3 regions of the Saccharothrix australiensis genome follow, and region 2 is predicted to be linked to each of the others. Evidence: riboswitches for the same ligand, from Rfam matches in the RefSeq annotation. Region 2 holds a riboswitch; each other region holds the start of a gene.
What was found. A riboswitch is a leader RNA that binds a small molecule or an ion and turns the genes downstream of it on or off. The one in region 2 is predicted to bind cobalamin.
Positions count from the first base shown of each region.

Region 1: another riboswitch for cobalamin. It lies ahead of C8E97_RS23075 (CbtB domain-containing protein); the one in region 2 lies ahead of C8E97_RS18445 (prenyltransferase/squalene oxidase repeat-containing protein).
Region 3: another riboswitch for cobalamin. It lies ahead of cobN (cobaltochelatase subunit CobN); the one in region 2 lies ahead of C8E97_RS18445 (prenyltransferase/squalene oxidase repeat-containing protein).

Region 1 covers NZ_RBXO01000001.1:5,463,970-5,471,715, reverse strand. Annotated here, with positions in the region: gene C8E97_RS23095 (PAC2 family protein) at 1-58, opposite strand, end outside; gene metH (methionine synthase) at 109-3,645, shown strand; gene C8E97_RS23085 (HAD family hydrolase) at 3,770-4,402, shown strand; gene C8E97_RS23080 (CbtA family protein) at 4,662-5,414, opposite strand; gene C8E97_RS23075 (CbtB domain-containing protein) at 5,435-5,614, opposite strand; cobalamin riboswitch at 5,646-5,820, opposite strand; gene C8E97_RS23070 ((2Fe-2S)-binding protein) at 6,264-6,944, opposite strand; gene C8E97_RS23065 (GNAT family N-acetyltransferase) at 7,214-7,746, opposite strand, start outside.
Region 2 covers NZ_RBXO01000001.1:4,275,594-4,283,339, reverse strand. Annotated here, with positions in the region: gene C8E97_RS18465 (ABC transporter ATP-binding protein) at 1-596, opposite strand, end outside; gene C8E97_RS18460 (CbiQ family ECF transporter T component) at 593-1,657, opposite strand; gene C8E97_RS35380 (hypothetical protein) at 1,654-2,586, opposite strand; gene C8E97_RS18450 (hypothetical protein) at 2,655-3,095, opposite strand; gene C8E97_RS18445 (prenyltransferase/squalene oxidase repeat-containing protein) at 3,092-4,381, opposite strand; cobalamin riboswitch at 4,472-4,610, opposite strand; gene C8E97_RS18440 (cytochrome P450) at 4,688-5,953, shown strand; gene C8E97_RS18435 (DMT family transporter) at 6,200-7,126, shown strand; gene C8E97_RS18430 (PEP/pyruvate-binding domain-containing protein) at 7,232-7,746, shown strand, end outside.
Region 3 covers NZ_RBXO01000001.1:2,772,637-2,780,382, forward strand. Annotated here, with positions in the region: gene C8E97_RS12870 (cobalt-precorrin-5B (C(1))-methyltransferase) at 1-1,018, opposite strand, end outside; gene C8E97_RS12875 (cobalt-precorrin-6A reductase) at 1,045-1,779, shown strand; gene cobJ (precorrin-3B C(17)-methyltransferase) at 1,869-3,467, opposite strand; gene C8E97_RS12885 (precorrin-8X methylmutase) at 3,464-4,084, opposite strand; gene C8E97_RS12890 (hypothetical protein) at 4,081-5,088, opposite strand; cobalamin riboswitch at 5,096-5,229, shown strand; gene cobN (cobaltochelatase subunit CobN) at 5,266-7,746, shown strand, end outside.

The DNA of each region.
Region 1 (7,746 bases), 1.2 Mb from region 2:
TGGTGAGCGGTTTGCTGGGGTCGAAGGGGGTCTTGGCGGCCTGGTCCGGATCGGTCACCGGGTCAGACTACGACCACCGCCGCACACCCGACGCCGTAGGCTTGGCCCATGCCGGATCGTGTCTCCTCACCCCTGTTGGACGCCCTCGCCGACCGTGTCGTCGTGGCGGACGGCGCGATGGGCACCATGCTCCAGGCAGTGGATCTGAGCCTCGACGATTTCGCAGGTCACGAGGGCTGCAACGAGATCCTGAACGTCACCCGGCCCGACGTCGTCCGGCAGGTGCACCGCGGCTACCTGTCGGTAGGCGCGGACGCCGTGGAGACCAACACCTTCGGCGCGAACCTCGCCAACCTCGCCGAGTACGGCATCCAGGACCGGATCTTCGACCTCTCGCGGCGCGGCGCGGCCCTGGCCCGCGAGGTCGCCGACGAGTTCGCCGAACCGGGCAGGCCCCGGTTCGTGCTCGGTTCCGTCGGCCCCGGCACCAAGCTGCCCACCCTCGGCCACGCACCCTACGCCACGCTCCGCGACGCCTACGTCGAGCAGGTGCGCGGCCTGCTGCTCGGCGGCGTCGACGCGGTGATCGTCGAGACCTCCCAGGACCTGCTCCAGACCAAGGCGGCCGTCGTCGGCGCCAAGCGCGCGATGGCCGCCGAGGGCGTCCGGGTGCCGATCATCGCCCAGGTCACCGTCGAGACCACCGGGACGATGCTGCTCGGCTCGGAGATCGGGGCCGCGCTGACCGCGCTGGAACCGCTCGGCATCGACCTGATCGGCCTGAACTGCGCCACGGGTCCCGCCGAGATGAGCGAGCACCTGCGCCAGCTCGCCAAGCACGCCCGCGTCCCGCTGTCGGTGATGCCCAACGCGGGCCTGCCCGAGCTGGGCCCGCGCGGCGCGGTCTACCCGCTCACGCCCGAGGAGCTGGCGGCGGCGCTGACCGGGTTCGTCACCGAGTTCGGCGCGCGGCTGGTCGGCGGCTGCTGCGGCACCACCACCGAGCACGTCCGCCAGGTCGTCGACGCCGTGCGCGACCTCCGGCCCGCCGCCCGCCGCCCGCGCCCCGAACCCGGCGTGTCGTCGCTCTACCAGGCCGTCCCGTTCCGCCAGGACGCGTCCGTGCTGATGATCGGCGAGCGCACCAACGCCAACGGCTCCAAGGCGTTCCGCGAGGCGATGCTCGCCGGCCGGTTCGACGACTGCCTGGAGATCGCCCGCGACCAGACCCGCGACGGCGCGCACCTGCTCGACCTCAACGTCGACTACGTGGGCCGCGACGGCGCCGACGACATGCGGCAGCTCGCGAGCAGGCTCGCCACCGCGTCCACGCTGCCGATCATGCTCGACTCGACCGAGCCCGAGGTGCTGCGCGCCGGCCTGGAGTGCCTGGGCGGGCGCTGCGCCGTCAACTCGGTCAACTACGAGGACGGCGACGGCCCCGACTCCCGGTTCCAGCGGATCATGCGGCTGGTGTCCGAGCACGGCGCGGCCGTCGTCGGCCTGTGCATCGACGAGGAGGGCCAGGCCCGCACCGCCGAGTGGAAGGTGCGCGTCGCCGTCCGCCTGATCGAGGACCTGACGCGCAACTGGGGCGTGCGCACCGGCGACATCGTCATCGACACGCTCACCTTCCCCATCTCCACCGGTCAGGAGGAGGTGCGCAGGGACGCCCTGGAGACGATCGAGGCCATCCGCGAGCTCAAGCGCCGCTACCCCGAGGTGCAGACGACGCTGGGCATCTCGAACGTGTCGTTCGGCCTGAACCCGGCCGCCCGGCAGGTGCTGAACTCGGTGTTCCTGCACGAGTGCGTGCAGGCGGGCCTGGACACGGCCATCGTGCACGCGTCGAAGATCATCCCGATGGCGCGCATCCCCGACGAGCAGCGCGCGGTGGCGCTGGACCTCGTCTACGACCGCCGCCGCGAGGGCTACGACCCGCTGCAGAAGCTGATGAGCCTGTTCGAGGGCGTCAGCACGTCCTCCAGCCGGGCGTCGCGGGCCGAGGAGCTGGCGGCCCTGCCGCTGTTCGCGCGGCTGGAGCGCCGGATCGTCGACGGCGAGCGCAACGGCCTGGAAGCCGACCTGGAGGAGGCGCTCCGGGAGCGCCCGGCGCTGCAGATCATCAACGACACCCTGCTGTCGGGCATGAAGACGGTCGGCGAGCTGTTCGGCTCCGGCCAGATGCAGCTGCCGTTCGTGCTCCAGTCCGCCGAGGTCATGAAGTCCGCCGTCGCCTACCTGGAACCGCACATGGAGCGGTCCGACGACGGCGGCAAGGGCCGCATCGTGCTCGCCACGGTCAAGGGCGACGTGCACGACATCGGCAAGAACCTGGTGGACATCATCCTGTCCAACAACGGCTACGAAGTCGTCAACATCGGCATCAAGCAGCCCATCAACGCGATCCTCGACGCCGCCGAGGAGCACCGCGCCGACGCCATCGGCATGTCCGGCCTGCTGGTCAAGTCCACGGTGATCATGAAGGAGAACCTGGAGGAGATGAACTCGCGCGGCGTCTCCGCGCGGTGGCCGGTCCTGCTCGGCGGCGCGGCGCTGACCAGGGCGTACGTCGAGAACGACCTGACCGACCTGTACCTGGGCGAGGTGCGCTACGCGCGGGACGCGTTCGAGGGCCTGCGGCTGATGGACGCGATCATGGCCGCCAAGCGCGGCGAGTCGCCCGCGCCCGACCCCGAGGCCGAGCGCAAGGCCGCCGAGCGCAAGGCGCGGCGCGCCCGGTCGCTGCGCATCGCCGCCGAGCGCAAGGCCGCGCGGGAGGAGCCGCCCGAGGTGGGGCGCTCGGACGTGGCCGTGGACGTGCCGATCCCGACGCCGCCCTTCTGGGGCACCCGCGTGGTCAAGGGCGTGCCGCTGGCCGACTACTCGGCGATGCTCGACGAGCGGGCCACGTTCATGGGCCAGTGGGGGCTCAAGGGCTCGCGCGGCGGCGGACCCACCTACGAGGAGCTGGTCGAGACCGAGGGCAGGCCCCGCCTGCGGTACTGGCTGGACCGGCTGGCCACCGAGGGCGTGCTGGCGCACGCGGCGGTCGTCTACGGGTACTTCCCGTGCGTCTCCGAGGGCGACTCGCTGGTGGTGCTGACCGAACCGAGGCCCGACGCGCCCGAGCGGCTGCGGTTCACCTTCCCCCGCCAGAAGCGCGACCGCAGGCTGTGCCTGGCCGACTTCTGGCGGCCGCGCGAGTCCGGCGAGGTGGACGTCGTCGCGTTCCACCTGGTCACGATGGGGCAGGCGATCGCCGACCACGCCAACGAGCTGTTCGCCAAGGACGCCTACCGGGAGTACCTGGAGGTGCACGGACTCGGCGTGCAGCTGACCGAGGCGCTGGCCGAGTACTGGCACCGGCGCATCCGCGAGGAGCTGCGCTGGTCCGACGGCTCGCCGGTGGCGAGCGAGGACCCGGACGACGTCGAGGAGTTCTTCAAGCTCGGTTACCGGGGCGCCCGCTACTCGCTGGGCTACGGCGCGTGCCCGGACATGGAGGACCGGGTCAAGGTCGTGGAGCTGCTGGAGCCGGAGCGGATCGGCGTGCGGCTGTCGGAGGAGTTGCAGCTGCACCCCGAGCAGTCCACCGACGCCTTCGTGGCGCACCACCCCGAGGCGAAGTACTTCAACGCGTGACCGCGCACGCCCGGCCCCGCCCTCGCGGCGGGGTGACCGGGCGTGCGCCGCGCGGATCGACCGGCAAGTACGGGTGGTGGACGTGGAGAGGTGCGCGGTGAACGTCGAAGCGGTGCTGTGGGACATGGACGGCACGCTGCTGGACTCGGAGAAGCTGTGGGACATCCCGCTCTACGAGTTCGCGGAGAAGCTGGGCGGCACGCTGTCGTTGGCGACGCGGCAGGCGATGGTCGGGTCGAACGTGCCGACCACGATGGCGCTGCTGTTCGCCGAGGTGGGCGTCACGCCGACCGAGGAGGAGACGGCGGACGGCGCGGCCTGGATCATGCGCCGCACCGAGGAGGTGTTCCGCGAGGGGCTGCCGTGGCGGCCGGGCGCGCGGGACGCACTGCGGGCCGTCCGCGCGTCGGGCGTGCCGATGGCGCTGGTGACGTCCACCGAGCGGGGGCTGACCGAGGTCGCCCTGGACACCATCGGGCGGGACCTGTTCGACGTGACCGTGTGCGGTGACGAGGTGGAGGGCCGCAACAAGCCCCTGCCCGACCCGTACCTCAAGGCGGCGCGGCTGCTGGGGGTGGACGCCTCGGCGTGCGTGGCGGTCGAGGACTCGCCGACCGGTGTCGCGTCGGCGGTCGCGGCCGGGTGCACCGTCCTGGTCGTGCCGTGCGACGTGCCGGTGCCGTCGGGGGAGCGGCGGGTCTTCCGCGAGTCCCTGGTCGGGGTCGACCTCGACGTGCTGACCGCGCTGCGCGCCTGACCCCGGCACGCCCGTGGCCCGATGCCGGCCCCGGAGCGGGTGCCGCGAGGCGTGCCGTGCCGTGCCGAGGTGTTGCCGTGCCGAGGTGTTGCCGTGCCGAGGTGTTGCCGTGCCGCCGCGCCGGCCTGCCTTGGGCGGCGGAATGGTGTCGTCGTGCCGGAAGGCGTTGTCGTGCCCCGGCGGGTGCGATCCCGCCCAGGGCACGACGAGCCTGGCGCGCGTCCGGTCCAGGGCAAGACCAGCCCGGCGCGCGTCCCGGTCAGGCCGGGACAGCGCCCTCCCGCACCTTGTCCGCGCGCACCGCCGGGTCGACCAGCAACCCGAACACCACGCCCAGCCCGAGCCACAGCGTGGCCGTCTCGGCGAGCGACGCGAGCCGGAACTCCCACAGGACGGCGCTCGGCATGTCCGCCGGTATCGCGTCCGGCGGCGCGGGGAACACCAGCAGGAGCAGCGTGCCCGCCGCGACCACCGCCAGCGCCACCACCGTCGACCGCACCGGCCCGCTCAGGTGGCCCAACCGGGACGCCAGCAGGCTCGCCCCGGCCACCACCAGCAGACCGGCCGCGATCAGCCCCAGGTAGAGCACCGTCCGGTACCCGACCGTCGCCGGGTCGCCCACCGCTGGCGGGTTGGCCGGGTACTTGACCGCCGGCAGCAGCGCCGCCGCCCCGAACACCGCCGCCGCCAGGGACACGCTGCGGCTGAACGGCGGCCGACCGGCGAACCACCGGCGGGACCCGGCGTACGCGGTGGCGAACAGCGCGCCCACCGCCAACCCGACGATCACCGCCGCCAGGACGCCACCGACGAGCTGCGCGCCCCGACCGACCAGTTCACCGTGGTCGTGCCCGCCCGACCCGGCCGGTTCGGCCGCGGCACGGGCCTCCTCGACCGCCAGCGCCGCGCGGATCGGCACCTCCACGACGACGAGTCCGACCAGGCCCGCGAGCAGACCGGCGACACCACCCGCGCCGATGCCGCGCAGCAACACGCTCCGATAGTCGTCCACGTGGCTGTTCACGGCAGGCCCTAGTGGCACGGGACGCCGAGCGCGTGCCGCCCGTCGTGGAAGAACTCGTGCAGCGCCTCGGCGGAGTGGCCGAGCGCCAGGCCGTTCTCCTGGAGGACCAGCCAGGTGACGACCAGTGCGACCAGCGCGACGGCGTAGGCCCACCGGGGTAAGCGAAGGGGATGTGCGGGGCTCGTCATGACGGCCTCCTCCATACCTCGTGGAAGGTCAACAACAACGCGCGCCGCGGCCGGTCTCCTGACTCCCGGATCGACACCGTCCCCGCGTCTTCCCAGCCGCAGGCGCGGCCAGTGACGTGCTCGGCGAGTTGGCTTCCCGGTCACAGTGGCGAGGACCGCGCCGGATTCCCACCGGCTTCCCGTCCACCGCGGCGCTGGAACCGTAAGTGCCCGCGACCGTCCGGCACAACCGGCCAGACGAGTTGTCATCCACCCGGCCCCGACTACCACCCGCAGGCGAACCTGCCTCGGAAAACGAGCCGGACACCCGCGCCCGGCACCGAGTTCGAGGGCACCCGACAGCGCACCCGGCACCGCGTTAGGGGCGCGCGGGCAACCGCGCCCGGTACCGCGTTCGAGGACGCGCGGCACCGCGCCCGGCACCGCGTTCGGGGGCGCGCGGCAGTGCGTTCGAGGGTGTCTCGGCCCACCGTCGGCGCGGCTCGGGACCCCAGTGGGATCGACGCCGGTGTCCAGTGCCCGGAGCACTGCGCTGAAGCCCCGACCGGAACACACCGGCCGGCAACCGAGCGCGCTCCCGACCCCAGCGGAAACCGAGTGCCGCTCCCGGCCTCGCCGGAACCGGGCGACGTTCCCTACCTCGTCGGGCTCACCGCGCGGGCAGAGGGCAGTCGCCGCACGTCCCACCGCCGTCGACGCGGTAGTAGAGGCAGCAGCTGCGCCGCCGGAACACGACCTCGCCGGGGAACGGGATGAACTCGCCCGAACCGCGCAACGGCGGATCGCCCAACAGCCGGGCACCCAAAGCGAGGCAGTCCTCGACCGACGCGACACCGCTGCGCCCGACCGTCCGCAACGCGCCGGCGATGGAGGACGCCGCGTTGCCCCACAACAACCCGCGGGCGACCGGCACGACCTCGCGGATCGCCGCCACCACCGGCTCCAACGACTCGACGACACCCACGCCGGCGACCGGCTCCGCGATCCGCACGCGCAGCCCGTCCGGCCCGTAGCGCCACCACAGGTTGCCGGGCCGGATGTCCGGGGCCACCCCGCCGACGGCGTGGGCGGCCACCGTCGGGCACAGCAGCCGAGCCGTGAAGCTGAGGAAGAACAACGACGCGGCGACCCGGTCCTCCCCGGTCCGGTACCGCTCGGCGATGGCCTCCACCGTGCGCGGCAACGCCGACCCGTCGAGCAACGCGTCGCCGGGCAGCCAACCATCACCGCCTGGACCGGTCCCGGGTGGCCGACCGACGTCCAGGGCGAAGAACGGGCTGAGGCCGCGGACCTGGCGCAGGGTGGACAGCACGGAGGCGTAGTCGGTCACGTGGCCAGTCTGCCGCCGTGGGCCTGCGAGGGGCGGGGCGGACCCTTCATTCGGGCGGCGTGCACGCGCACAGGGCGAATCGGTGCGTGAGGAGCCGGTGAGCCGGTGTGGAGCGAACCGGCGGCGACCGAACCGGCGCGGACCGAACCGGCGCGGAACGAACCGGCGCGGGCGAGTGGCACCGACTGCGCGGGGTGGTGTGGTGCCGCACCGGACGCCGGGTTGTCCGCGTGTGGCATGGGTCTGTAATCGGAGCGCGCGGCTCCCGGTCACGGCATGTAGAAGGTCAGCAGGTCGCTGCGCACGGGTGGGAAGAGGGTGTGCATCAGGTCCGCGTTCGGGCCGGGGTAGACGTCGGCGAACCTCGCCGTCAGACCGCGCAGCCCGTGCGGGCCGAACAGCAGCGACGGCAGGAGGTCCGGGGCCACGCCCGCGCCACCCGCCGCGCCGGGGGCCTGCATGGTGCCGCCGGCGACGACCGGACCCACCTCGCCGGCCCGGTAGGGCAGGCGGACGTGGGAGCGGTAGAACGACACGACCGCCTCGCCCTCCGCGTCGGCGAACGGCGACCCGGCCAACCTCCGCCCGAACACCGGGCGCAGGTGTTCCAGCAGCGCCACCGGATCGGCGACGCGCACGTAGTACGACTGCGCGTCTTCCGGCGCCGGCCCGAGGAACGGCTCCAACGCGTCCCCACCCACCGTGCCGGGACGCTCGTTCGCACTCGTCGCCCCGGTGTGCGCGAGCAGCGCGTGCACGGCAGCGGCGTCCACCGCAGCCACGTCGCACAGCCGCACGCCCT
Region 2 (7,746 bases):
TCGGCGATCAACACGGTCATGCCCAGGTCGTGCACGAGGCGGTGCAGGGCGGCCAGCACGTCCTCCGCCGCGCCGGGGTCGAGCGCGGAGGTCGGCTCGTCCAGCACCAGCGCGCGGGGGTGCGCGGTGAGCGCCGCGCCGACGGCCACGCGCTGCTGCTGGCCGCCGGACAGCGTGGCGAGGGGCCGGTGGCGCAGGTCGGCGAGGCCGAGCAGGTCGAGGGTCTCCTCGACGCGCTTGCGCATCACCGGGTTCGGCAGGCCCAGCGACTCCATCGAGTAGGCCAGCTCGTCCTCGACCGAGTCGGTGACGAACCCGGCCTGCGGGTCCTGCGCGACGAGGCCGACCACGTCGGCCAGCTCGCGCGGCGGGTGGGTGCGGGTGTCGCGCCCGTCGACGAGGACGCGGCCGGTGAGCGTGCCGCCCGTGAAGTGCGGCACCAGCCCGTTGACGGCGCGCAGCAGGGTGGACTTGCCCGCGCCGGTGCGGCCGACGAGCAGGCACAGCTCGCCCTCGGGCACGTGCAGGTCCACCCCGGACAGCGCCGGGCCGGGCGCGCCGGGGTAGGTGACGGCGACGTTCTCGAACCGGATCATGGTGTCTTCCGTTCGGCGGTCAGCACGGGCGCGAGCGCGCACAGCAGGCCCAGCACGGGCAGCGGCGGCAGCGCGGGCGCCTCCAGCGGCACGGTGGAGGTCACGAGCGCCGCGCCGCCCAGCGCGGCCGGCGCGAGGTAGGTCGCCAGCGCCGCGACGAGCCCGGACCCGACGATCAGCGCCTCGCGGGCACCCCAGGTGTCCGGCCGGTAGCGGCTGCGCCGCACGCGCCGCGACCCGGTCCACAGGCCGGTGATCGCGAGCGCCGCGCCGAGCAGGAGCACCGGGGTGCCCACGACGGGCGGCGCGCTGCCGTCGAGCAGCCCGTACGCGCCGACGCACAGGCCGACCAGGCCGCCCAGGACGAGCGCGCCGGTGAGGACGCGGGTCCCTGTGGGCAGGCCGGCGTTGCGGCCGTAGCCGCGCGAGTCCATCGCGGCGGCCAGCACCAGCGACCGCTCGAACGCGTCCTCCAGCACCGGCACCAGCAGCACCTTCACCGCCCGCACCCCGCGCACGGACTCGCCGCGCAGCGCCCGCGCCCGGCGCACCGACCGCGCGCCCGCCACGAGCTGCGGCGCGACGGTCATGGCCACCACCACCGCGACGCTGACCTCGTAGAGCGCGGCGGGCAGCGACCTGAGCAGCCGCTTCGCGTTGGCCAGCGCGTTCGCCGCGCCCACGCAGCACAGCAGGGTCGCGAGCTGGAGGCCCTGGTAGAGCGCGAAGACGACGCCCTCGGCGGTGACCGGTCCGCCGAGCCGGATGCCGCGCGCCCACGCCGGCAGCGGCACCTCGGGCAGCGTGAACAGCACGGTGGGGCCGCCGACCCCGCCCAGCACGACGTGGAACAGGACCCGGATGCCGATCACCGCGAGCCCGAACTTGAGGAACACCCCGTAGGAGTCGGCCCACGGGGTGTCCGCTCGGCAGGACACGGCGACGAACCCGGCGACGGCGATCACCAGGCCGAGCACCAGCGGGTTGGTGGTGCGGCTCGCGACCGCCGCCAGGGCCAGCGCCCACAGCCACCACGCGCCGGGGTGCGGCGCGCGGCTCACGTACCCGCCTGGCGGCGCTTGCGCACCGTCCACCAGCCCAGCGCGCCGATCGCGGTGATCAGCGCGAGCCCGACCAGGAGACCGACGGCGCCGCCGCCGGTGTCGTCGGGTCGCTGCTCGGCGGCCAACGGCGTGACACCGGAAGTGGTGGTGGGTGTGCCGGCCGTCGAGGACGCCTCGGTGATGGCGCTCGTGGTCGCGGTCGTCGTCGTGGTGGTCGTGGTGGGTTCCGAGTTCGTGGTCGTCGTCGTGGGTGGTGTGGGCGGTCCGTTCGGGTCGGCTCGCCCGGTGGGCACGGGTGGCGGGGGATCGGCGGGCCCGCCCGGCTGCCGGGGCGGCTCGTCGCGGGGTGGTTCCGGGCGGTGCGGTGGTGCCGGCGGTGCGGCGGCGGGTTGCGCGCCGGCGCCGAACGCCCAGCCCTCGACGCTGCCCGGCGCGGGGTCGCGGGCCGCCGCGCCCACGTCGCTGTAGGTCCAGGACCCGCCCGGCTGGGCGTGCCAGTAGGACCAGTAGGCGTCGGTGGGGGAGGCGTTGACGCACGGGTCGCTCTCGGGCCGGTTGTCGATGCGGCACACGAAGCCCGCGAACCGCTGCGCCATCCGGTAGCCGAAACCCGCGGCGCTCAGCGCGGCCAGGCCGCTGGCGGGGTCGCCGGGCGCGCAGCCGGTCCGCACGCCGCCGCCGGCCGCGCCGAAGTCCACCACCACGGTGACGCCCGCGCACTCGGCGGCCGCCGCGGCGGGCAGGGGAGCACCCGCCACCAGCGGCCCGGCCGCGAGCAGCCCAACCACCAGCAGCCCAACCACCAGCAGCAGGGCGCGCGACCGGACGCCGAGCGCCCTGCGCGGTTCGCCGCCGGTCGTGGCCGGTCGGCGGTGCCCGCCCCCGACACCGGCGGCGCGAGGCGGTCCGCTCGTGACGGGAGGCACCCCCGGCGCACCACTGGCTGCGGTCGGCGGCGCCGCACCACTGGCTGCGGCCGATCCCGCACGTGCCGTCACGGTGCGGTGGAAGGCGCTTGCCCCGCGCCGAACGCCCAGCCCTCGACGCTGCCCGGCGCGGGGTCGTGGGCGGACGCGCCGGACGTGCTGTAGGCCCAGGTGCCGCCCGGCTGGGCGTGCCAGTACGACCAGTACGCCGTCACCGGGGCGCCGTTGCACGGGTTGGGCAGCGCGTTGATCCGGCACACGAATCCGGGCTGCCGGGGCAGGAAGGCGTAGCTGAACCCGGCGCCGGTCAGCGCCGCGAGACCGGTCGCGGGGTCGCCGGGCGCGCACGCGGTCTGCACCGCACCGCCCAGGGCGGTGAAGTCGACCACCACGGTCACGCCGCTCGTGCCGGGGCACGGCGCGGCCTGCGCGGCGGGCGACACCGCCACCAGCGCGCCACCGGTGGCGGCCAGCACCGCCAGGGCCGACCAGAGCTTGCGGATCGTCACTGCTCCTCCTTCACCGTCGTGTACCGCTTGCGCCCCAACGCCATCGCCAGCGCACCGGCCAGCACCAGCAGCACGCCGAGCAGCAGCGCCGGACCGGTGGCGACGCCGGTGCGGGCCAGCTCACCGGCGGAGCCGGCGGCCGGCGCGGCGGGCGTGGTGTCCGAAGTGGACGGAGCGGGCTCTTCCGTCGTCGTGGTGGTCGTCGTGGTCGTCGTGGTGGTGGTCGTGCAGTCGAGCACGGGCGCGGCGGGCTTGTCGCCCGCCGAGGAGATCTCCGCGAGGCCCACCCCGGACAGGCCCAGGACGGCCTGCGTGGTGGCGCGGACGGCGTTGCCCGGCTTGAAGCCGGCGCCGTCGTAGGCGATCGCGCCCGCCGTCCGGTCGTCGCCGCACCCGACCTGGAGGCCGGTGAGGTGGGCGACGGCCCGGTCCGCGGCGGCGGTGCGCCCGCCCACGCGCAGCGCCTGCGCGGCCAGCCCGGTGCTGTTGGCGTTGCTCGTGGTCCCCTGGTCGCCGGGCAGCCCGTTGTCGCGGAACCCGCCGTCGTCCGCCTGCTGGGTCACCAGCCAGTCCAGGCCCTCGGTGGCGGTGGCGGTGCGGCCCGCGGCGAGCAGCGCCTGCACGGCCATCGCGGTGGCGTCGACCTGCGACGTGCAGGTCGGCTGCTCGAACTTCAGCGGGAACCCGCCGTCCGGGCAGGCGCTGTTCGCCAGGAAGTCCACGGCCACGCCCGGCGCGGCGTCGTGCCGCTCCAGGGCGATCACCGCGATGGACTGCGTGAAGCTGTTGGTGTAGTCGGTCGGGGGCGTCGTCCGGTCGGTGAACCGGCCGGACGGTGCCTGCAGGGCGGTCAGCCCGGCGATCAGGTCGACGCCGCCGAAGTCCGTCGGGTCCCCGCCCTGGGCCAGGACGGCGAGCGCGAGCTTGGCGTGCGCGCCGGCGTACCGGGAGCCCTGGTCGTCGGTGACGTAGCCGCCGATGACCTCGGGCTTCCCGAGCCACGCGAGCGCCTTGCGCGCGTTGTCCTGCGCGACGCCCGCCGCGTCGAACGCGAGCAGCGCGTCGATGGTCAGGCCCTGGTCGGGGTAGGTGTCCGTCCCGATGACGGTCTCGAACCGCTCGCCGTCGACCAGTTGCCGGGCCAGCCAGCCGGCGGCGGCCGCCACGGGCTCCCGAGTGGTGACGGGCTCGGTGGTGACGGGCTCGGCGGCGGCGGGCGCGGCGGCGAGGACCGGCGCTGCGACGAGGGCGGACAGTGCGAGTGCTGCGGTCCGTCTCAACGGCATGGTGCGGCCTTTCCGGGCGCGAGGGGCGCGGACCCCGGACAGCCGTCGCCGACCTCCCCCGGACTCCGCACCGTGGACCTCGACGGTGTCAGGAGCTGTGCACGCACGGCGGGTGTTCGGGCTCGTCCACGTGGGACCTACCGTTGCGGGTCAGCGCCGGATTCCGACCGGCTTCCCCCGTTTCATGCGCGATTGCCGATCGTCTGTCACCGGCCACGCGCTGTCAATCCGCCTGTGGCGCGATGCTGTTCGCTCGTACGTACGGTTACCGTCGTTCGAATCAACCTGGGGAAGAGGGGTGTTGGGATGGCGACTCTGGCGTCTGTGCGCGACGGATTGGTGGCGTGGGTCGCACGGCGTTCGGTGACGCGGTGGGTCATGGGCAGGATCGGTTCGAGGGCGTTGTCGCTGCTCCCGGACCGTGCGCTGGTCCCGTTGAAGCGGGATGGGGTCGTGCCGGCCGCCGAGTTGGGGCGGATGAGCGAGGCCGGCCCGGTGCACCGGTTGCCGGTGCCGTTCGGCGTGCGCGTGTGGTTGGTCACGGGCCAGGCCGAGGCGAGGAAAGTGCTTTCCGACACAGAAGCGTTCAGTAATGATTACGCGCGGCTCGGCGCGGCGGTCGGGCGGATCGAGCAGACCCCCGGTGGTCTCGGGTTCGCCGACCCGCCGGACCACACGCGCCTGCGCAAGCTGCTGACGCCGGAGTTCACCATGCGCCGGATGTCGCGCCTGGTGCCGCGCATCGACGAGATCGTCACCGAGCGCCTGGACGCGATGGCCGCCGTCGACGGACCGGTGGACCTGGTGAAGGAGTTCGCGCTGCCGATCCCCTCGCTGACGATCTGCGAGCTGCTCGGCGTGCCCTACGAGGACCGCGCCCGGTTCCAGGAGCTGGCGGCGGCGCGGTTCGACCTGTTCGGCGGCGCGAACTCGGCGCTGGGCGCGATCTCCGAGTCGCTGAAGTACATGGAGAAGATCGTCCGCAAGGAGCGCCGCTCGCCCGGTGACGGCCTGCTCGGCATGATCATCCGCGAGCACGGCGACGCGGTCGGCGACGAGGAGCTGGCCGGCCTGGCCGACGGTGTCCTGACCGGGGGGTTCGACACCACCGCGAGCATGCTGGCGCTGGGCGCGATCGTCCTGATCACCGACCCGGCGGCGCGGTCGGCGATGCGCGACGACGACCAGGCCGTCGCGCCGCTGGTCGAGGAGCTGCTGCGCCACCTCAGCGTCGTGCAGGTGGCGTTCCCCCGGTTCGCCAAGCACGACCTGGAGATCGGCGGCGCGCGGATCGCCGAGGGCGACGTGGTCGTGGTGTCGCTGAGCGCCGCGAACCGGGAGGGCCTGGACCGGCTCGACTTCGACGCGGCGCGCAAGGTCTCGCAGCACCTGGCGTTCGGGTACGGCGCGCACCGGTGCGTCGGCGCGGAACTGGCGCGGATGGAGCTGCGGGCCGCCTACCCGGCGCTGCTGCGGCGGTTCCCGAACCTGCGGCTCGCCGACGAACGGCCGACGTTCCGGACGGCGTCGATCGTGCACGGCGTGGACTCGCTGATGGTGCACACGCGCTGACCGGCGCGCGACGCCGGCCCGCCCGCCGGGGAGGCCCGCCGACACGACTCGGCGCGCCTCCCCGGCGCGTGGGCGGGGGAGCGGAGCGTCCCCGGTGCGCCCGGTGGGCACCGGGTCGTCAGGGCGCGGCCCCGGTGCGCCCGGCGGGGAAGCGGAGTCGCCGGCTTCCGATCATTAAGTAGCGCTTAACGCGGTCCCACCGGTCTTAACTTTTCTTGAAGCCCGTCCTGCGGCACCGTGGACACCATGACGACCCGATCAGCGGCGCGGATGGGAGTGCTGGCGCTCCTGTGGGGCTCGGGCTTCCTGTGGATCAAGCTCGCGCTGACGGGGCTGACGCCCGCCCAGATCGCGGTGGTCCGCTGCGCCCTGGGCGCGGCCGTCCTGCTGGGCCTGGCGGCCGTCCACCGCCAGCGGCTGCCGCGCGACCGGGCGACCTGGGCGCGCCTCGTCGTCGCGGCGCTGTTCTGCAACGCGCTCCCGTTCCTGCTGTTCGGCATCGGCGAGCAGACCGTGGACTCCGGGGTCGCCGGCGTCCTCAACGCCACCACCCCGCTGTGGGCGCTGCTGATCGGCCTGCTGCTGGGCGCCGAGCGCGGCCTGACCCCCGTCCGGGTCGGCGGGCTCGTCCTCGGGTTCGTCGGCGTGCTGGTGATCTTCGCGCCGTGGCGGCAACACGGCCTCCTGAGCTGGGGCGCGGTCGCGCTGCTGGCCGCCGCGGCCAGCTACGCGGTCGCGTTCGCCTACATGGGCCGCGCGCTCGTCGGCCGCGGCGGTCCGATCGCGATCTCCGCCGCGCAGCTGCTGACCGCCACCGGTCTGGGCGCGCTCGCGCTGCCCGCGTCGCAGCCCGCCCACCCGAACGCCACCGCGCTGGTCGCCGTGGTGGTCCTCGGCACCCTCGGGACCGGCGTCACGTTCTACCTCAACTACCGGATCATCGAGGACGAAGGGCCGACGAGCGCCGCCACGGTCGGCTACCTGCTGCCGGTGGTGTCGGTGGCGCTCGGCGCGCTCGTGCTCGACGAGCCGCTGACGCCCCGCGTCGTCGTTGGCATGGCGGTCGTCCTGCTCGGCGTGGCGATGACCGGGCGGGCCGTGCGCACGCCGACGCCCGCGAACCGGCGGCCGGCCGTCCCCGAGCGCGTCGACAGCCGTCCCGCCCGCGACTGAGCCCGCCGGCCCCGGCCGAGCCCAGTCGGCTGCGGTCACGCGCCGCACCGGTGCGGGACAACGGAATCCGCCACGGCGGACCGGACGGCGTGCCATGATCGCGACATGGGGACCGACGCGTTCGTGCTGCCGCTGGACGACCCCGGGGCCGACCTCGACGCGGTCGGCGGGAAGGGCGCGTCGCTGGCGGCGCTCGTGCGCGCGGGGCTGCCCGTGCCCGGCGGCTTCCACGTCACCACGCACGCCTACCGGGTCTTCGCCGACGGCCTGACCCCGGAGGGGTTCGCGGCCCGACCGGTGCCGCCGGTGATCGCCTCCGCGATCCTCGCCGCCCTGCCCGACGGCCCGGTGGCGGTCCGCTCCTCGGCCACCGCGGAGGACCTGCCCGACCTGTCGTTCGCGGGCCAGCACGACACGGTCCTGGACGTGCGCGGCGAGGACGTGCTGGACGCGGTGAAGCGCTGCTGGGCGTCGCTGTGGACCGAGCGGGCCGTGGCCTACCGCGCCCGCAACGGCGTCACCGACGCGGCGATGGCCGTGGTGGTGCAGGAACTCGTGCCCGCCGACGCGGCGGGCGTGCTGTTCACCGCCGACCCCGTGACCGGCGCGCGCGACGAGAT
Region 3 (7,746 bases), 1.5 Mb from region 2:
GGTCGATCACGATCACGTCGACGGTGACCGGCGCGCCCTTCAGCACGCCGTCCGCGGTGGCCTTGGCCCGCTCCGCCACCAGGTCGCCCAGCGGCACGCCCGCCGCCTGGCACACCTGGAGCGCACCGAGGGCGGTGTTGGCGTCGCGGACGGCCTCGGCGAGCGCGGGGTCCCCCACCAGCGACGCCAGGAAGTCGAGGTTGACCTGCGAGCGGCCCGAGTGCAGGTCGAGGTGCCCGTCGGCGAGCTTGGACAGCTTGCCGACACCGCCCGCGACGGTCAGCCGGTCCACCGGGTGCCGCTTGAGGTACTTCAGCACCGCGCCCGCGAAGTCGCCCATGTCCAGCAGCGCGCTCTCCGGCAGCCCGTGCACGGTCGCGGCGACCCTCTCCGACGTGCTGCCGGTGCACCCGGCGACGTGCCGGAGCCCCTCGGCGCGGGCCACGTCGATGCCGCGCCGGATGCTGTCGATCCACGCCGAGCACGAGTACGGCACCACCACGCCCGTGGTGCCGAGGATGGACAGCCCGCCGAGGATGCCCAGGCGCGGGTTCCACGTCTTGCGCGCCAGCTCCTCGCCGTGCTCGACGGACACCTCGACGACGACGTCGCCGGTGCCGCCGTGCGCGCGGGCGACGCGCTCGACGTGCTCGCGCATCATCCGCCGGGGCACCGGGTTGATCGCGGGTTCGCCGACGGCCAGCGGCAGCCCCGGTTTGGTGACCGTGCCGACGCCGCGGCCCGCGCGGAACACCACGCCCGTGCCCGGCTCGCCGTGGCGGACCGTGACCTGGACCAGCGCGCCGTGCGTCACGTCCGGGTCGTCGCCGGCGTCCTTCACGACCGCCGCGTACGCGTGGTCGTCGGTCAGCTCCTCGCGGGCGAGGGCGAACTCCGGGGTCCGGCCCTTGGGGAGCAGGATGCCGACCGGGTCCGGGAACTCGCCGGTGAGCAGCGCGGTGTACGCCGCGGTGGTCGCGGCGGTGGCGCAAGCGCCGGTCGTCCACCCGTAACGCAGGTTCACGACGTCAGGATGCAACAGCGGTGAGAACGGTGTTGGTGCTGGGTGGCACGGGCGAGGCGCGGGAACTCGCCGCGCGGGTGCCCGCCGGTCCGCGCGTGGTGTCGTCCCTGGCCGGGCGCGTCGCGTCGCCCAGGCTGCCGGCGGGCGAGGTGCGCGTCGGCGGGTTCGGCGGGGTGCCCGGCCTGGTGGCCTACCTGCGGGCGGAACGGGTCGACGCCGTGGTGGACGCGACGCACCCGTTCGCCGACCGCATCACGGCCAACGCGCTCGCGGCGACCGCCGAAGTGGGCGTGCCGTTCCTGGTGCTGCGCCGCCCCGGCTGGGCGGAGGGCGAGGGCGACCGCTGGACGTGGGTCGACTCGGTGGCCGAGGCGGCGGCGGTGGTCGGCGCGCGGCGCGCGTTCGTCACCACGGGGCGGCAGGCGCTCGGCGCGTTCGCGTGCGGCGTGGCGCGGGTGGTGGACCCGCCCGAGGAGCCGACCGCGCTGGACGTCGTCCTCGACCGCGGCCCGTACACCGTGGCGGGCGAGGTGGGGCTGATGCGCCGGCACGGCGTGGAGGTGCTGGTCACCAAGGACAGCGGTGGGGCGATGACCGCCGCGAAACTCGTCGCCGCCCGACGCCTCGGCCTGCCGGTGGTGGTCGTGCGCCGGCCGCCCGCGCCGGACGCGCCGACCGTGCCGACGGTCGACGAGGCGCTGGCCTGGCTCGCGGCGGTCGGCGGGTGGGACGCCGGCCCCGCTCACGGCGGGTAGCGGGGTGCCGGGCCGCGGCGTGCCGGCGGACGGCCCACGCCGGCGCCGGACGGGGTGCCTGCCCCGCGTGACCGGCACCCCGGACCGGCTCACCCCGGGTAGCGGCGAGGGGTGAACACCGTTCCCCGGTCCGTGCGCCGGGTCTGCGAGGACCCGACCAGGAGCAGGCACCGCATGTCCACGGCGGCCGGGTCGAGGTCGGCCAGCCGCACCACCCGGACGGTCTCCTCCGGCCCGCCGACGTCCCGCCCGATCACCACGGGCGTGTCGGGTGACCGGTGGCGCAGCAGCAGGTCGCGGGCCGCCTCCACCTGCCAGGTGCGGCTGCGCGACGCCGGGTTGTAGATCGCGAGCACCAGGTCGGCCCCGGCGGCGGCCTCCAACCGGCCGGCGATGACGTCCCACGGCTTGAGCCGGTCCGACAGCGACACCACGCAGTAGTCGTGGCCCAGCGGCGCGCCGACCCGGCTGGCGACGGCGTGCGCGGCGGTCAGGCCGGGCAGCACCCGCACCGGGACGTCGGCGAACTGCTCCTCGGCGGCGACCTCCAGCACGGCGCTGGCCATCGCGAACACGCCGGGGTCGCCGGACGACACGACCGCGACCCGCCTGCCGCGCCGGGCCAGGTCCAGCGCGAACGCGGCCCGCTCGGACTCGACCTTGTTGTCCGAGGCGTGCCTGCGCTGCCGGGGGCCGGTCGTGACGCGGTCCAGGTAGGTGACGTACCCGACGAGGTCGTCGGCGGCGGCCAGCGCGTCACGCGCCTCGGGGGTGAGCCACTCGGGACCGGCCGGGCCCAGGCCGACGACGACCACCTCGCCGGCACCCGCCCGCGCGCCTTCCGCGTCCGCCCGCGAGTTCCCCGCACCGGCCCGTGCGGCGTGCGCGTCAGCCCGTGCGGCGTGCGCGTCGATCCGTGCGGCGTGCGCATCGGCTTGTGCGGCGTCGCCGTCGGCCCGCACGCCGTTCCCCGCCACCGGGCCGGCCTTGCTGGGCAGCAGGGCGAGCGAGAAGTACGGCACGCCGTCGGCGTCCACTTCGGACAGCGGCGCGGTGCGCTGCTTGCCCGTCGTCGCCCGCTCCACGTACCACGCCTCGGCCAGCCGCCCGGACCGCTCCAGCGCCGCCCGCACGGTCGGGAACGTGCGGCCCAGCTTCATCACCGCCACCGGGTCCCCGCCCGCCAGGTGCTCCGCCAGCACCTCCGCCGGCAGCGTGCCGGGCAGCACGGTCAGCACCTCGTCCCGCTCCACCAGCGGCCTGCCGAGCACGGCCGCGCCGGCGCTCACCGACGTCACACCGGGCACGACCTCCGCCGGGTAGCGGTCCGCCAGCCGCTTGTGCAGGTGCATGTACGAGCCGTAGAAGAACGGGTCGCCCGCGGCCAGCACCACCACCGTCCGGCCCGCGTCCAGGTGGGCGGCCAGGCGGGCGGCGCTCTCCGCGTAGAACGCGTCGATCTCGCCCTGGTAGTCGTCGGAGTCCTCGGTCGTCACCGGGTAGACGAGCTGCTCCTCGACCTGGTCGCCGCGCAGGTAGGGCTCGGCGATCCGGCGCGCCACGCTGCGGCCGTGCCGCGCGCTGTGGAACACGACGACGTCCGCCTCGCCGATCAGGCGCGCGGCCTTGACCGTCACCAGTTCGGGGTCGCCCGGACCCACTCCGACGCCGTACAGCCTGCCGGTCATTCTTCCTCGCTCGCGATCGCGTTGACGGCCGCCGCGGTCATGGCGCTGCCGCCACGCCGCCCGTGCACGACCAGGTGCTCCAGGGCGCTCTCCGCCAGTGCCTGCTTGGACTCGGCCGCGCCGATGAAGCCGACCGGGATGCCCAGCACGGCCGCCGGCTTCGGCGCGCCCGCCGCGACGAGGTCGAGCAGGTGGAACAGCGCGGTCGGCGCGTTGCCGATGGCGACCACCGCGCCGCCGAGCCGGTCGCCCCACAGCTCCAGCGCGGCGGCGCTGCGGGTGTTGCCCAGCTCGGCCGCCAGCGCGGGCACGCGCGGGTCGCCCAGCGCGCACAGCACCTCGTTGTCCGCGGGCAGCCTGCGCCGGGTGACGCCCGAGGCGACCATCTGCGCGTCGCACAGGATCGGCGCGCCGGCCAGCAGCGCCTCCCGCGCGGCGGACACGACGCCGGGCGAGTACGCGAGGTCGCGGACCAGGTCGACCATGCCGCAGGCGTGGATCATCCGCACGGCGACCCGCGCGACGTCCGCCGGCAGCCCGGTCAGGTCCGCCTCGGCGCGGATGGTGGCGAACGAGCGGCGGTAGATCTCCGCGCCGTCCTTGATGTAGCTGGTCACCTGATCTCCTCGTACCCGTCGCCGGTCGCGACGAACTCCACCACGTCGCCCGCCGGGCGACCACACCGCCGCGCGCAGCCCGACCAGTGCACCGGGCCGGTGTGCGGCGTGCCGATCCACCTCGCCGCGTCCGCCCGGACGTCCGCGAGCGACTTCGCGCAGCCGGGCCGCCCGGTGCACGCGCTGACCCCGTGCCACGGCGAGCCGGGGTCGGTGAACAGGCCGGACGTGTCCGCGCCCGCCGGCACCACCAGGCTCCGCCACGGCGTGAGCCGCACCGGCACGCCCGCGAGCAGCCGCGCGTCGAGCCTGCCCAGCGGCACGCCCGCCACCACCCGGTCGCCGACCGGGCCCGGTGCGACCGGGATCACAGCCGGGGCAACGGCATCCGGTCCTGGCACGCCCAGGGCGGCCGTGATCTTCCGCACACCGCCGTCCACTTCGGACAGCCGCCACGCGGTGCCGCGCGACCGCTGGAACAGCCGCGCGGCCTCGACCACGGCGGCCACCGGGTCCGCCACGCGGAGCCCGCTGTCCCGGCCGGCCAGGAACAACGCGTCGCCGACGAGCCCGACGTCACCGCCCAGGCCGCTCACCGCCGCACCCACCGTGACCAGGAAGCGGCCCGGCAGGTCGGCCAGTTCGGGAACCCGACACAGCGCCCGGTCGAGCGCGTCGACCAGGTCCTGGTTGTCCTCCAGCGGCGCGGCGACGATGTTGCGCACCCGCTCGTGGGTCAGCGAGGGCAGCAGCCCGGCGTCGCGCAGTCGCGCGCCCAGCTCGTGCTCCGCGCCCGGTGCCAGGCCCCTGATCTGCACGTTCGCCCGCGAGGTCAGTTCGAGCCACCCGTCGCCGAGGTCCAGCGCGGCGCTGCGCAGCGCGTCGAACCGGTCCGCCGACAGGGTGCCGCCGGGCACCCGGACGCGGGCCAGCCCGCCGTCGGCGGCCCGGTGCACGTCGACCGCGCCGGGGCAGGCGTCGGGGCGTTCACGGTCCTGGGGCATGGGCTGGATGCTAACGGCCCGTTAGGGTGAGATCCGAACGGCGAAGCAACAGGAGGAAGCCGGTGCGAATCCGGCGCGGTCCCGCCACTGTCACCGGGTGCGAGCCCGGAAGTCAGGAACTCCGCCCGCCGTCCCCTACGACCTGGGGCGAGGACCCCCGAGGGATGGAGCCCGCACGTGATCCTGCTGTTGTCGACCTCCGACACCGACCTGCTGTCCGCCCGTTCCAGCGGCGCCGACTTCCGGCTGGGCAACCCCGCCCGGCTCGCCGCGGACGACCTGCCCGACCTGCTGGAGGGCGTCGACCTGGTGGTCGTGCGCATCCTGGGCGGGCGGCGGATGTGGGAGGAGGGGCTGGACCTGCTGCTGGCCGGTCCCCGTCCGGTGGTGGTGCTGGGCGGTGAGCAGAACCCCGACGCGCCGCTGATGGAGCTGTCGACGGTGCCGGGCGGCGTCTGCGCGGAGGCGCACGCCTACCTGGCGCACGGCGGTCCGGCGAACCTCGCCGAGCTGCATAAGTTCCTGTCGGACACGGTCCTGCTGACCGGCTTCGGGTTCGCGCCCCCGCGGCCCGCGCCGACGTGGGGCGTCCTGGAACGCCCGGCGCGGGCCGACCGGTCCGACGCCACCCGCGCGGACGGCGGCCGTTCCGGCGACGACCGCACCACCGACAGCGACACCACCGACAGCGACACCACCGGGAGCGCCACCACCGGCGGTCGCACCGCGGGCGGCTCCGACCGCGGTGAAGGCCCCGTGATCGCCGTCCTGTACTACCGGGCGCACCACGTCGCCGGCAACACCGCGTTCGTGCACGCCCTGTGCGACGCGATCGAGGCCAAGGGCGGGCGTCCGCTGCCGGTGTACTGCGCGTCGCTGCGCACGGCGGAGCCGGAACTGCTCGCCGAGCTGGCCAAGGCCGACGCGCTGGTCGTGACCGTGCTGGCGGCGGGCGGCACGAACCCCGCCACCGCCTCGGCGGGCGGCGACGACGACGCGTGGGACGTGGGCGCGCTCGCCGCGCTCGACATCCCGATCCTGCAAGGGCTCTGCCTCACCAGCAGCCGCGCGGCGTGGGACGAGAACGACGACGGCCTCTCCCCGCTGGACACCGCGACGCAGGTCGCGATCCCCGAGTTCGACGGCCGCATCATCACGGTCCCGTTCTCCTTCAAGGAGATCGACGAGGACGGGCTCACGGTCTACGTGGCCGACCCGGAACGCGCGCTGCGCGTCGCCGGCATCGCCGTCCGGCACGGCAGGCTGCGGCACATCCCGCCCGCCGAGCGCCGGGTCGCGGTGATGCTCTCGGCGTACCCGACCAAGCACTCCCGCATCGGCAACGCGGTCGGCCTGGACACCCCCGCCAGCGTCGTGCGGCTGCTCAAGGCCCTGCGGGACAACGGTTACGACATCGGCGACGACCTGCCCGGCGTGGCGAACCTGGACGGTGACGCCCTGATCCACGCGCTGATCGCGGCGGGCGGCCAGGACGCCGACTGGCTGACCGAGGAGCAGCTCCAGGGCAACCCCGTCCGCCTGCCCGCCGCCCGGTACCGCGAGTGGTACCGGACGCTGCCCGAGGACGCCCGCGCCGACATGGAGCAGCACTGGGGCGAGGCTCCCGGCGAGCTGTTCGTGGACCGCTCGAAGGACCCCGACGGCGAGATCGTGCTGGCCGCGCTGCGGTCGGGCAACGTCGTCGTGATGGTCCAGCCGCCGCGCGGCTTCGGTGAGAACCCGATCGCGATCTACCACGACCCCGACCTGCCGCCGAGCCACCACTACCTGGCCGCGTACCGGTGGCTGGAGGCCGAGTTCGGCGCGGACGCCGTGGTGCACGTCGGCAAGCACGGCAACCTGGAGTGGCTGCCCGGCAAGACGGTCGGCATGTCGGCGGGCTGCGGCCCGGACGCGGCGCTGGGCGACCTGCCGCTGATCTACCCGTTCCTGGTCAACGATCCGGGCGAGGGCACGCAGGCCAAGCGCCGCGCGCACGCCACCCTGGTCGACCACCTGGTGCCGCCGATGGCCCGCGCCGACAGCTACGGCGACATCGCGCGCCTGGAGCAGCTGCTGGACGAGCACGGCAACATCGCCGCGATGGACCCGGCCAAGCTGCCCGCCATCCGGGCGCAGATCTGGACGCTGATCCAGGCCGCGAAGCTCGACCACGACCTGGGCATCTCCGACCGGCCGCACGACGCCGAGTTCGACGAGCTGATCCTGCACGTCGACGGCTGGCTGTGCGAGGTCAAGGACGTGCAGATCCGCGACGGCCTGCACGTGCTCGGCGAGGCCCCGACCGGCGAGACGCGCGTCAACCTCGTCCTGTCGATCCTCCAGGCCAAGCAGGTCTGGGCGGGCCAGGTCGCCGCGCTGCCGGGGCTGCGGGAGGCGCTGGGCCTCGCCGACGACACCCGCGCGTCCACCGACGCCGTGGAGGCGCGGGCGCGGGCGCTGGTGCAGGCGATGGAGGAGGCCGACTGGGACCCGGCGGTCGCCCGGACGCTGACCGACTCCGAGGACGTGGCGCGCATCCTGGAGTTCGGCGCGCGCGAGGTCGTGCCGCGGCTGGCGCGCACCACCGACGAGATGACCAACGTGCTGCACGCGTTGAACGGCGGCTACGTGCCGGCGGGGCCGAGCGGTTCCCCG